Regions from separate parts of the Hydrogenophaga aquatica genome, predicted to be linked through region 1. Evidence: riboswitches for the same ligand, from Rfam matches in the RefSeq annotation. Region 1 holds a riboswitch; the other holds the start of a gene.

Region 1 (6,266 bases):
TGGCGATCATCGCGTCGATGAAACGGTCCAGTTCCTCCAGTGTCTCGCTCTCGGTGGGCTCGACCATCAGGGTATTGGCCACCGGGAAGCTCAGCGTCGGGGCGTGGAAGCCGTAGTCCATCAGGCGCTTGGCCACGTCCTCGGCCATCACGCCGCTGGTGTCCTTCAGGCCGCGCAGATCCAGAATGCACTCGTGCGCCACGTGGCCGTTGGCCGAAGCGTACAGCGTGGGGTAGTGGTTGGCCAGCCGCTTGCTGATGTAGTTGGCCGCCAGGATGGCTGCTTCGGTGGCGTGCTTCAGGCCTTCGGCGCCCATCATGCGGATGTACATCCAGGAGATAGGCAGCACTGCGGCATTGCCGAACGGCGCGGCGGAAACAGCACCCACCTTGGGCTCTACCGGTGCTGCGCCCACGCACGCACCCTGCGCCTGCGCGGAGGCATGGCCTGGCAGGAAGGGCACCAGGTCTTCCACCACGCAGACAGGGCCCACGCCCGGGCCGCCACCGCCGTGCGGGATGCAGAAGGTCTTGTGCAGGTTGAGGTGGCTCACGTCGCCACCGAACTCGCCGGGCGCAGCCACGCCCACCAGGGCGTTCATGTTGGCACCGTCCACGTACACGCGGCCGCCATGCTTGTGCACCAGGTCACACAGGTCTTTCACCTGCGTTTCAAACACGCCGTGGGTGCTGGGGTAGGTGATCATCACGCAGGCCAGGTTTGCGCTGTGCTGTTCGCACTTGGCGCGCAGGTCGTCCAGGTCCACGTTGCCGCTTTCGTCGCACTTGGTCACCACCACCTGCATGCCCACCATCTGTGCACTGGCAGGGTTGGTGCCGTGGGCGGACTGGGGGATCAGGCAGATGTTGCGATGAGCTTCGCCACGCGAGGCGTGCCAACCCTGGATGGCCAGCAGGCCGGCGTATTCACCTTGCGAGCCAGCGTTGGGCTGCAGGCTGATGCCCGCATAGCCCGTGGCTTGGCACAGCCATGCGCGCAGCTGCTCGTCCAGCAGCTTGTAGCCCTGCAGCTGGCTGGCTGGGGCGTAGGGGTGCACGTTGGCAAATTCCGGCCAGGTGATGGGGATCATCTCGCTGGTGGCGTTGAGCTTCATGGTGCACGAGCCCAGCGGGATCATGCTGCGGTCCAGCGCCAGGTCCTTGTCGGACAGGGCGCGGATGTAGCGCAGCATGCCGGTTTCGGAGTGGTGGCTGTTGAACACCGGGTGCGTCATGAACGCGCTGGTGCGGCGCAGCTCTTCGGGGATGCGGCTTTCCACGCCTTTTTCGAAGGTGTCGAAGCTGGGCAGGGCCTGGCCTTCCTTGGCGAACAGGCTCCACAGCTGGCGGATGTCGTCGCGGGTGGTGGTTTCGTCCAGGCTGATGCCGACGAACCCGGCACGCCCGCCCACGAAGCGGCGCAGGTTCAGGCCCCGGGCCACAGCGCGCTGGTGAACGGCATCGGCCGCGTCGGCGGCGCCCATGTCAAGCGTGAGCGTGTCAAACGCCGTGTGGTGCACCGTGCGTACGCCCAACTGCTCCAGCCCGGTGGCCAGGATGGCGGTGTAGGACGCCACGCGTTCTGCAATGCGTTTCAGCCCCTGCGGCCCGTGGTACACGGCGTACATGCTGGCCACCACAGCCGGCAGCACCTGGGCCGTGCAGATGTTGGAAGTGGCCTTTTCGCGGCGGATGTGCTGTTCGCGCGTCTGCAGCGCCAGGCGGTAGGCGGGGTTGCCGTGGGTGTCCACGCTCACGCCCACCAGGCGGCCGGGCAGCGAACGCTTGAATTCGTCGCGGCAGGCCATGTAGGCCGCGTGCGGGCCGCCCGCGCCCATGGGCATGCCAAAGCGCTGGGTGGTGCCCACCACGATGTCGGCACCCATTTCGCCAGGAGATTTGAGCACGGTCAGGGCCAGCAGGTCGGCGGCCAGGATCAGTGCAGCGCCCTTGGCGTGGATCTGATCGGCGCTGGCCTGCCAGTCGGCCAGCCAGCCGCTGCTGCCGGGGTACTGGTTGATGGCGGCAAAGTAATCATCACCCGCAATGGCGGCCAGCCATTCTTCGGTGGAGCGCACCACCTTCACGGTCAGGCCCAGCGGTGTGGCGCGGGTCTGGATGACTTCAATGGTCTGCGGGTGGCAGTCGCCGCTGACGATGAAGGTGTTGCCCTTGGCCTTGACGCTGCGCTTGGCCAGCGTCATGGCTTCGGCGGCAGCCGTGGCCTCGTCCAGCATGGACGCGTTGGCGATGTCCATGCCGGTGAGATCGGTCACCATCGTCTGGAAGTTCACCAGCGCTTCCATGCGGCCCTGGGAAATCTCGGCCTGGTAGGGCGTGTAGGCGGTGTACCAGGCGGGGTTTTCCAGGATGTTGCGCAGGATCACGCCCGGGGTGTGCGTGCCGTAATAGCCCTGCCCGATGAAGCTGCGCAGCACCTGGTTCTGGCTGGCCACGGCCTTGAGTTCTGCCAGTGCTGCTGCCTCGGTCACTGCCGGTGGCAGATCCATGGGCTGCGCGCGGGCGATGCTGCGCGGCACGATGCCGTCGATCAGGGCGCGGCGCGAGGCCTCACCGATGACCGAGAGCATCAGGCGCTCGTCGGCTTCAGAGATGCCGATATGGCGGGCAACGAACTCGTTGGCGTTTTCCAGGTCGGCCAGGGGCCGGGCGGTGGGCATGAGCATGGCGGGCTCCGGGGGGCTTGCGGGTGGGGTTTACTTGGTCAGTTCGCCGTAGGCGGTTTCGTCCATCAGCTCCGCGACTTCGCCAGCGTTGGACAGCTTGACCTTGAAGAACCAGCCAGCGCCCAGCGGGTCGCTGTTGGCCAGCGCGGGGTCGTTGCGCAGGTCTTCGTTGACTTCGGTGATCTCGCCGCTGATGGGCATGTACACGTCGGCGGCAGCCTTCACGGATTCGACGACGCCTGCCACGTCTTTCTGGGCCAGGACCTTGCCCACTTCGGGCAGTTCCACGAACACCACGTCGCCCAGCGCGTCCTGCGCGTGGTGCGTGATGCCCACGGTGGCGATGTCGCCTTCAACGCGGATCCATTCGTGGTCGGGGGTGTACTTCAGGCTCATGGGGTGGGCTCCTGGGGATGGAAAGGGAAAGAGGGCGGACGTGGCATCAGCCACGGAAATAACGGTTGGGCACGAAGGGCAGGGGCGCCACTTCCATCGGCACCGCCTTGCCACGGACGAGCGCCTGCACCTGCGTGCCGAGCGCAGCATAACCGGACTGCACGTAGCCCAAGGCGATGGGCTGGTTGATGGAGGGGCCGAGCAGGCCGCTGGTGACTTCGCCAATGCGCTCGCCAGCGGCGTTCTGCAGTTCCACATGCTCGCGCACGGGCACGCGCTCCTTGGCGATCAGGCCCACGCGCAGGCGCTGCGGCGGCTGCGTGCCGTCGAGCTGCGCCAGAATCTTGCTGGCGCCGGGGAAGCCACCCGCGCGGGCGCCACCCGTGCGGCGCACTTTCTGCATGGCCCAGTTGAGCGCGGCTTCCACTGGCGTGGTGGTGGTGTCGATGTCGTTGCCGTACAGGCACAGGCCTGCTTCGAGTCGCAGCGAGTTGCGCGCGCCCAGGCCGATGGGCTGCACCTCGGGCTGCGCCAGCAGGGCGCGGGCCAGCGCCTCGGCGTGTTCGGCGGGCACCGAAATCTCGAAGCCGTCTTCGCCGGTGTAGCCGCTGCGCGTCACGTACAGGCTGGCACCGTTCCACTGGTGCGCGGCACCGGTCATGAACACCAGTTGTTCCACGCCAGGCAGCAGTCGCTGCAGTGCGGTCACGGCTTGTGGGCCTTGCAGGGCCAGCAGGGCGCGTTCCGGCATGGGGATGACCTGGCAGCGCTGGCCGATGCGCGCCTGGATGTGGGCGATGTCGCCTGCCTTGCAGGCGCCATTGACGATCACGAAGATGTCGTCCCCCCGGTTGACGAACATCAGGTCGTCGATGATGCCGCCTTCGTCGTTGAGCAGCAGGCCGTAGCGCTGTTTGTTCAGGCCCAGGCCGATCACGTCCACGGGCATGAGGGATTCAAAGGCCGCAGCGGCGTCGGGGCCGACCAGGCGCAACTGGCCCATGTGCGACACGTCGAACAAGCCGGCAGCCGTGCGGGTGTGCAGGTGCTCGGCCATCAGCCCGGCGGGGTACTGCACAGGCATGCTGTAGCCCGCGAAAGGCACCATGCGCGCACCCAGTTCAATGTGCAGGGCGTTCAGCGGTGTTTGAAACAGGGGCGTGTCGGGGCTGGTCATGAGCGGACTCCATGGGGGCATGAAACAACCGTGGCATTCATCACCACGGCATCTAGCCCCCGCTGTCCGCTTTACCTGAGAGATTCACCGCCCATGCGGGGCGGCTTGCTCCTTCGGTGGGCAGCATCGTGTGCGGCCTCTCTCCAGTGGGGATGCGCAGTCAAACCCCTCGGGGCTGACGGCGTTTGCCAGTCCTTTTGCCTGAGCGTTCAGACCACCGCGATCAGCGGTCCTGCGCCTTCGGCGGCTTCCCTTGGGGAAGCGCTCTCCTGACAATCCGGAATTCTAACCCACGGCTGAAAATGTAACGTTTGGTAAACTGCTGGGTTGCCCAGAGTCCCGTGTGCCGCATTCACAAGCATAAGAAAGGTGCCTCGTGTCCGACGCCAAGCCGCTCCTCATGATCGTTGACGACAGCCGCATGTCACGCATGCTGATCAAGGCCATTGTCGTTGCGCAGCGCCCTGACTGGCGCATTGTCGAAGTCGCGTCAGGTGACGAAGCCTTGGCCCGTGTGGATGAGGAGACTCCGGATTTCATCACCATGGATGTCAACATGCCGGGTACCAACGGCCTGGAGGCGGCCGAACGCATTCTGCAAAAGCACCCTGGCATCCGCATCGCAGTCTGCACGGCCAACGTGCAGGAGCGCATGCGCGACGCGGCTGCCCGTGCCGGCCTGTTCTTCGTGGGCAAACCCATCACCGAGGCCACGGTGTCGCCTGCTCTGGCCTTTTTCGGGAAGTGACCATGGTCGATGTCAGCGACCTCAAGCGCGACGCGCTCCTGGAAATCTTCAACATCGGCGTGGGGCGTGCCGCGTCGAGCCTAAGCATGATCGTGGGCGACGAGGTGCTGCTGTCAGCCCCCAGCCTGAGCCTGTGCTCGCCGAACGAGGCGGCTGTGGCGTTGTCGGGCAAGCCGCTTACCAAGTTCAGCACCGTTTCGCAGCAGTTCTCTGGCCCCTTTGAGGCGCAGGCCATGCTGGTCTTCCCCGAGGCCAACGCATTGGAGATCGTCGGCCTGATGATGGGGGGGACCAACCTCAGTGCAGAGGAGCTGTCGGAATACGAGCAGGAGGCGATGTGCGAGATCGGCAACATCATCCTCAACTCCAGCATGAGTGTGCTGGCCGACATGTTCGCGGTGCAGTTTGACAGCACGCTGCCCGTGCACCGCTTTGGCGATTCGCAGGCCGCGCTGGTGTTGGAGGGTGAACCGGAGCAGGTGGTTCTGCTGCTGCAGGTGGACCTGAAGATCAGCCAGAAGTGCATCCACGGGCAGATCGTCTTCCTGTTGAGCGTGTCATCCCTGAGCACCCTGATGGAACTGGTCGTGTCGTACATGACGCGCATGGGCCTGGCTTGAGGGAGCAACCATGATTTCTAGGTTCGCCAATGCCCTGGAGCTGGGCATAGTGGGGCTGGATGCCGATGGCCGTGTGCGCCTATGGAACCGCTGGATGGCTGAACGATCCGGATGTTCCCGCGACGCCGTTCTGGGCCGCTCCCTTTTGGATGTGTTCCCGGAGGCGGCCAACAGCAGGCTTCAGCATGCCATCGATCTGGCGACCCGGCAGCGCCTGCCCGCTCTGCTTTCCCCGGCACTCAGCCGGGTGCGGCTGGCGCTGTATCACCGGCCTCAGGACCGGGAGATCGACCGGCGCATGATTCATCTCATTCATGTCGTGCCCTACGAGGACGACGATGAGCGGCAGGGCTGCCTGTTGCAGATCACTGACGTCACCGTCAGTGCGCACAGGGAGCAGGTGTTGCGCAACAAGGAGCACCAGCTGCGCAACGCGGCGCGGATCGCGCAGCTGGGCACCTGGGAGTGGGACCTGGAAGAGGGCGAGTCGGTGTGGTCGGACGAGCTCTACCGCATCTTGGGTTTGAGCCGCCAGACGCACGCGCCCAGCGACTGGGCATTCCTGTCGCTGGTTCACCCGCAGGAGCGCGACCAGATGGCCGAGGCGGTGGAGCTGGCAGCGCAGGGCGGGCAGGACGT
Region 2 (6,266 bases), on a different contig from region 1:
TTTTGCCCGCAACTGGGAGAACCGCGAGCAGCTCACCCAGCTGTGCCGCCAGATCAAGAAGGTGCGCGCCGACCTGCTGATCTGCGTGGACCACGAAGGCGGGCGGGTGCAGCGTTTCCGCACCGACGGCTTCACCCACCTGCCACCCATGCGCGCCCTGGGCGACATGTGGTTCGGTGGCAAGCTTGGCAAGGAGAGCGATGCCGCCCTGGCGGCCTGCAACGCGGCCACGGCGGCAGGCTACGTGCTGGGGGCGGAGCTGCGTGCCTGCGGGGTGGACTTCAGCTTCACCCCGGTGCTGGACCTGGATTACGGCGGCAGCACCGTCATTGGCGACCGTGCCTTTGCGCGCGATGCGCGGGTCACGTCCCTGCTGGCGCAGGCGCTCATGCACGGGCTGCTGCAAAGCGGCATGCGCAACTGTGGCAAACACTTTCCGGGGCACGGTTTCGTCAAGGCCGATTCCCACGTGGACATTCCCGTGGACAAACGCGGCCTCCAGGCCATCCTGACCGAAGATGCCGCTCCCTATGGCTGGCTGAGCGCGAGCCTGAACAGTGTCATGCCCGCGCACGTCATCTACCCCAAGGTGGATGGCCGCCCTGCGGGTTTTTCCTCGCGCTGGCTCAACGACATCCTGCGCGGCCGCCTGGGCTTTACAGGCGCGATTTTCAGCGATGACCTAAGCATGGCCGGTGCCCGCCAGATCGATGGCAAGGAAGTGAGCTACACCGAAGCCGCCGTGACCGCCCTGGAGGCGGGTTGCGATCTGGTGCTGCTGTGCAACCAGTGCGTGGTGGATGACGGCGCCCCTATCGACGAACTGATCGACGGTTTGAGCGAAGCGCAGATCAAGGGCCGCTGGCAACCGCGTGGCGCCAGCGAGCAGCGCCGCCTGGACCTGCTGCCGCTGGGCGCCGCCCAGCCCTGGGACGAACTGATGGTGGACGCGCGTTACATGCACGCGCTGGGCCTGCTGCCCTGACGGCACCGCTGGCGGTGCCGTCCCGGGTGCCGCCCACGAGGGCGCGTCAGACCCGGGCCATGGCAGCTGCCGGTGCCGCGCCCAGCACGGGCTTGTGGTAGCTGTCGCCCACCACGTCCGCGATCAGATCGGCGGTCCCGGCGCTCAAGGTCCAGCCCAGGTGCCCGTGCCCGGTGTTGTAGAACACGTTGGGCTTTTTGCCGCGTCCCACGCGCGGCATCATGTCGGGCATCATGGGGCGCAGGCCCGCCCATGGCACCACCTGCCGGGTGTTGACTCCAGGGAAGCACTGGTTCACCCAGTCGACGAGAGGCTTGATCCTGTCGGCGCGGATGTCCTTGTTGTAACCGTTGAACTCGGCTGTTCCGGCCACGCGGAAACGGTCCGGCCCGAGCCGGCTGGTGACGAGTTTGGTTTCGTCGTCAAGCAGGCTCACCCAGGGGGCGGCCTCGCGGCTTTGTTCGTCCATCAGATTGACGGTGATCGAATAGCCTTTGACCGGGTAGATGTTGACGCGGTCGCCCAGTTGCGCAGCCAGACTGCGGCTGGCCACCCCGGCGCAGACCACGAGCCCGTCAAAGCAGTGAGTCTGCTCTTGTCCATCCTCGTGTGCCGTGACAAAGGCAGTTTCGCCATCGCTGCGCAGATCGCGCACCTGTTGCCCGTAGCGAATGGTCACGCCCAGACGTTCGGCAGCGGCGGCCAGACCTACGGTGTATTTGTGGATGTCGCCGGTGGAGTCGCTCTCGGTGTAGAAACCGCCGTAGTAGGTGCCTGCCAGCGTGGGTTCGATGGCGCGCATTTCCTCTGGTGTGACGGGGTGGCGTTCCAGTCCGCCTGCCGCCAGCAGGCGGCTCACATTCGCCGCGTGGTCAAAACCTTTCTTGTCGCGGTAGATGTGCAGGATGCCGCGCTTTTCCACGTTGAAGTCCAGCCCCTCGGCCTGGGCCCAGGCAAAGAAATGCTCGCGCGCGGCGATGGCCAGCTTGACCGTTTCGGTGGTGTTGCGTTCGTAGTGGGGAATGTTGCCGATGAACTCCAGGAACCACGAAATCTTGTGCCAGCTCGGCTTGGGGTTGACCAGCAGCGGCGCGTCGTTCTTCAGCATCCACTTCAAGCCCTTGAGTATGGTGGACCAGTGGGTCCACACCTCCGCGTTGGATGCGGAAAGCTGTCCGCCGTTGGCGAACGATGTCTCCATGGCCGCGTAGCGGTTCTGTTCAAACAGGGTGACGTAAAAACCGCGCTTGGCCAGCGCGTAGGCCGTGGTGACACCGGTGATGCCACCGCCGATGACGGCGATCGATTTCATGAGGCAGGCTCCAAACGTCGAAGGGAATGGGTACAGCCCGCACCATGCGGGATGTACGCCCCCTCTGTTTGGAACCTGAGAGATTCATGCCCCCGTGGCGGGTGCACTTGCTCCTGCGGTGGGCTGGGTGACGACACCAGCCTCTCTTCAGAGTTTCATCCAACTTCGACCGGTCCTTTGGCCTGAGAGTTTCCGGGGCGGTTGCTCCTTCGGCGCTGGCCGCTGAGGGCCAGTCTCTCCCGATCGATGTCCAGCATTCTAGTCAGGGGTGTCTACCTCATCAAGTGCACCAACACCAGGCTGATGGACGGGAACGCAACCAGCACACCCAGACGAAGGACGTCCACCGCGATGAACGGAACCAGTCCACGGAAGATGGCGCCGACCGGCACCCGGGGCAGGTTCGCCTTCAGCACGAACACGTTCATTCCGACGGGCGGCGTGATCAGGCCGATCTCGGTCAGCACCACCACGACAATACCGAACCACACCAGGTCAAAACCCTGGGCCACCAGAGTGGGGGTGAACAGCGGCACGAAGATGAGGATGATGGCCATGGCGTCCATGACGCAGCCGAGGAGCAGAAACACGGCCAGGATGGCCAGGAGAATTCCGGTCCTTGACAGCCCGGATCCCTGCACCAGCGCCAGCAGTTCGTCCGCCAGCCCCGAGAACGTGATCAGCTGGGAGAAAAGCATGGCCCCGAACAGCACAACGTACAGCATCACGGAAGTCATGGCGGTTTCGCGCATGACCTCGTAGAAGCGCTGCCAGCCCAGCCGTCCCTGCGCCATCGCGACCAGCAAGGCCAGACCTGCGCCAATGCCGCCCGCCTCGGTGGCAGTGAACCAGCCCAGGTAGAGTCCGCCGATGATCAGCAGGAACAGCAGCAGAAACGGCCACACACCTGCCAGGGAACGCCAGCGCTGCGCCATGGGTGTCTTCTCGGCGCGCGGGGCATGTTCCGGGCGGAACCAGGCAATCGCGTAAATGGCACCCATGTACAGGGCCAGACCCAGCAGGCCCGGCAGCACGCCTGCAATGAACAGCTCACCAATGTTCTGCTGGGTCAGGATGCCGTAGATCATGAGGATGATCGACGGGGGGATGAGTATGCCCAGCGTGCCACCGGCGGCAATGGTCGCGGAGGCCAGGCGGTCGGAGTAGCCGTACTTCTGCATGCTGGGGTAGGCCACCTTGGCCATCGTGGCCGCCGTGGCGAAACTGGAGCCGCAGACAGCACTGAAGCCAGCGCAGGTCACCATGGTGGCCAAGGCCAGGCCACCGCGAACGGCGCCCAGGAAGGCATTGGCTGCGCGAAACAGGTCTTCAGAGATTCCTGTTCGCGACAGCACGTTGCCCATGAGGATGAACAGAGGAACCACTGCCAGTTCGTAGGAGAACGCGGCCTCGGTCAACGTCATCGGGATCAAGGTGCGTGCCACCTCGAAGCTGTTGAGGAACGCAATGCCTCCGACCGAAACCGCCAGCAATGCGATGCCCAGTGGCACGCGCAGAAAGGCCAGCAGCAGCACGGCGCCCAGGCAGATCAGTCCAGCGGTCATGATGCCGCCTCCTCGTGAGTGTGTTCGGAGTGTGGGGCCTGCACGAACAGGGCAGCCACCGCTGCCAAGGCCGTGGTCGCGGCGATGAATGTGTACATCCAGTAGCGTGGAATGGTCAGCGCGGGGCTGATTTCGTTGATGGCCTGCGCCTCTTCGATCGCCAGGTAATACTCGTAGGCGATCAGGCCCAGCACCGCAGCCACGAGCACGTCCACCGCTTTGTGCCAGAGGCGCCAGCGGGGGCGGAGCAGCCAGCGGTCGAACAGGTCGATGCTGAGGTGTCCGCGCCGGGCAGTGAGCAGCGGGAGCCCGGCGAAGATGATGATGGCCATCAGGTGCTCGGTGAGATCGTTGGCGCCGAACACCGGGGTGTTGAACAGGCGCCGGCCCAGCACGTCAGTGAAGTTGAGGATGACCATCGCGCTGAGCATTGAAACCAGCAGCGCGCTGACCAAGCGGTGGGCGATGTTGAGCAGGTGGTGCATGGTCCGCCTTCTGAAAACGTGTGGGCCACCGGTTTACTTGGTCTGTGCCTTGTAGGCGTTTTCGTAGAAGGTGACCATGGCGTTGTGGTCCTTGACACCGAAGCTGGGTGCATCGGCTGCCAGTTCCTTGAGCAGTTCGGTGCGCACCTTGCGGATGCGTTCCAGCAGGGCTGCGTTGGGCTGGGTGAACACATGCCCGTCGCTGCGCATGCGGGCTTCAGCGGCCCGGTTCTGCCGGTCGAATTCCTGCCCCCAGCGCCGCGCCAATGCCTCACCCGAGACCTTCAGCACTGCCTGCTGGTCGGCGTCGCTGAGTCTCTTGAACTTGCCTTCGTTGATGGCAATGAAGAACGCTGCGTCGTACAGTCCTTCGGGCACGATGGTGTGGTGCCGGAGCTTGCCATCCAGCCGGAAGTTCACCACCGATTCCAACGGATGCAGTGAAGCGTCGATGACCCCGCCTTCCAGCAGTTCGTAGGCCTTGGTGCCCGGGCCGGACACAGGCACGGCGCCCAGATCCTCGAGCAGGCGCTTCTGGATGGGGCCGCCCATGCGGACCTTCTGCCCCTTGAGATCGTCGGGCATCTGGATCGATTTGCCCGGGTGGTGGAACTGGCCGCCGCCCAGCATGCCCGTACCCAGCACGACGACACCCTTGAAGGCCTCGTTGCCTGCGAGGAACTGGGTGTAGGTGCGCCAGAGCGCCACCGAGGTGGCCTCCGCGTTCGAACCCATCATCGGCAGTTCGGCAAACCACACGTGCTTGAAGCGCTCCGGCTCGTAGGTGAAGTTGCCCCAGGTGATGTCGGCCACGCCTTTTCGGGCCAGCTCCCAATGCTGGGCCGGTGCGCCGACAGGCTTGGGCAGCAGGTTGATGACCACGCGGCCATCGGTGGCCTTTTTCACGTCCTCCATCCACGGCTGCAGGATGTCTTTCACCACGTAATGGGTTGGTGGCACCCAGCTGGACAGCGTGAGGGTGGTGGTTTGGGCCTGTGCGGCGCCTGCGGCCAGCACGGTGGCAGCAAGCGCGGCGGCCAGGCGAGGAAGGGGTGTGCGCGGGTTCATGTTGTCTCCTTCTTGGGTGGTTTTGAGGTGGTGGGGAAAACGGTCTGTCAGGCAGCCAGCAGGTCTTGCACCAGGGCTGCCCAATAGGCTGCGCCTACGGCAACGTTGTCGTCGTTGAAGTCATAGGCCGGGTTGTGCACCATGCATCCGCCCGGCTCGCCGTCGGTGCCGTTGCCAATGAACAGGTAGCAGCCAGGTACCCGTTCCAGCATGAACGCGAAGTCCTCACTGCCTGTCAGCATGGCGCCGTTGGGATTGACGCGGTCTTCGCCGAAATGGCGGCGTGCCACGTCGAGCGCCTGCTCGGTCTCGCGCGCGCTGTTGACGAGCACCGCGTAACCCGGGCGCCAGTCGATGTCGGCCAGCACGTTGAAGCTTTCGGCCTGCGCCCGTATCAGCGCCTTCAGGCGCCGCTCGGTGTCTTTGCGCACCTGGGGGTCCAGCGCGCGAACGCCGATTTCCAGCGTCGCTGTGTCGGGGATGACGTTGTTGGCGTGCCCGGCGTTGAGCGCCCCGACGGTGATGACCACCGGCTGCATGGGGTCGGTGTTGCGGGACACGATGGTTTGCAAGGCCATCACCATGGATGCCGCTGCCACCAGCGGGTCGTCGGCGCGGTGGGGCATGCCCCCGTGCCCTCCGCGTCCGCGAACGGTGACGGTGACGTAGTCCGACGACGCCATGGTGGGACCGTTGCGGAACACCAGCTGCCCTTGGGGATAGCCCGGCATGTTGTGCATGGCAAAAATGGCATCGCACGGAAAACGCTCAAACAGGCCGTCCTCCATCATCTTCAATGCACCGCCGGCCCCTTCTTCTGCGGGCTGGAAGATGACGTTGAGGGTTCCGTT

Evidence for each region. Region 1 has a riboswitch for glycine ahead of gcvT (glycine cleavage system aminomethyltransferase GcvT). Riboswitches for the same ligand answer to the same signal wherever they lie in the genome.
Region 2: it holds a riboswitch for glycine, as region 1 does, so the genes downstream of both, ACYVHH_RS01260 (D-amino acid dehydrogenase) here and gcvT (glycine cleavage system aminomethyltransferase GcvT) in region 1, are expected to answer to the same signal.

What each region holds. Positions count from the first base shown of each region.
Region 1 covers NZ_BAAGVK010000001.1:96,640-102,905, reverse strand. Annotated here, with positions in the region: gene gcvP (aminomethyl-transferring glycine dehydrogenase) at 1-2,686, opposite strand, end outside; gene gcvH (glycine cleavage system protein GcvH) at 2,717-3,082, opposite strand; gene gcvT (glycine cleavage system aminomethyltransferase GcvT) at 3,129-4,259, opposite strand; glycine riboswitch at 4,312-4,416, opposite strand; glycine riboswitch at 4,439-4,541, opposite strand; gene ACYVHH_RS00450 (response regulator) at 4,636-5,007, shown strand; gene ACYVHH_RS00445 (chemotaxis protein CheC) at 5,010-5,627, shown strand; gene ACYVHH_RS00440 (sensor domain-containing diguanylate cyclase) at 5,638-6,266, shown strand, end outside.
Region 2 covers NZ_BAAGVK010000002.1:46,972-53,237, reverse strand. Annotated here, with positions in the region: gene nagZ (beta-N-acetylhexosaminidase) at 1-985, shown strand, start outside; gene ACYVHH_RS01260 (D-amino acid dehydrogenase) at 1,032-2,297, opposite strand; glycine riboswitch at 2,352-2,456, opposite strand; glycine riboswitch at 2,458-2,549, opposite strand; gene ACYVHH_RS01255 (TRAP transporter large permease) at 2,570-3,862, opposite strand; gene ACYVHH_RS01250 (TRAP transporter small permease) at 3,859-4,347, opposite strand; gene ACYVHH_RS01245 (TRAP transporter substrate-binding protein) at 4,381-5,415, opposite strand; gene ACYVHH_RS01240 (M20 aminoacylase family protein) at 5,463-6,266, opposite strand, start outside.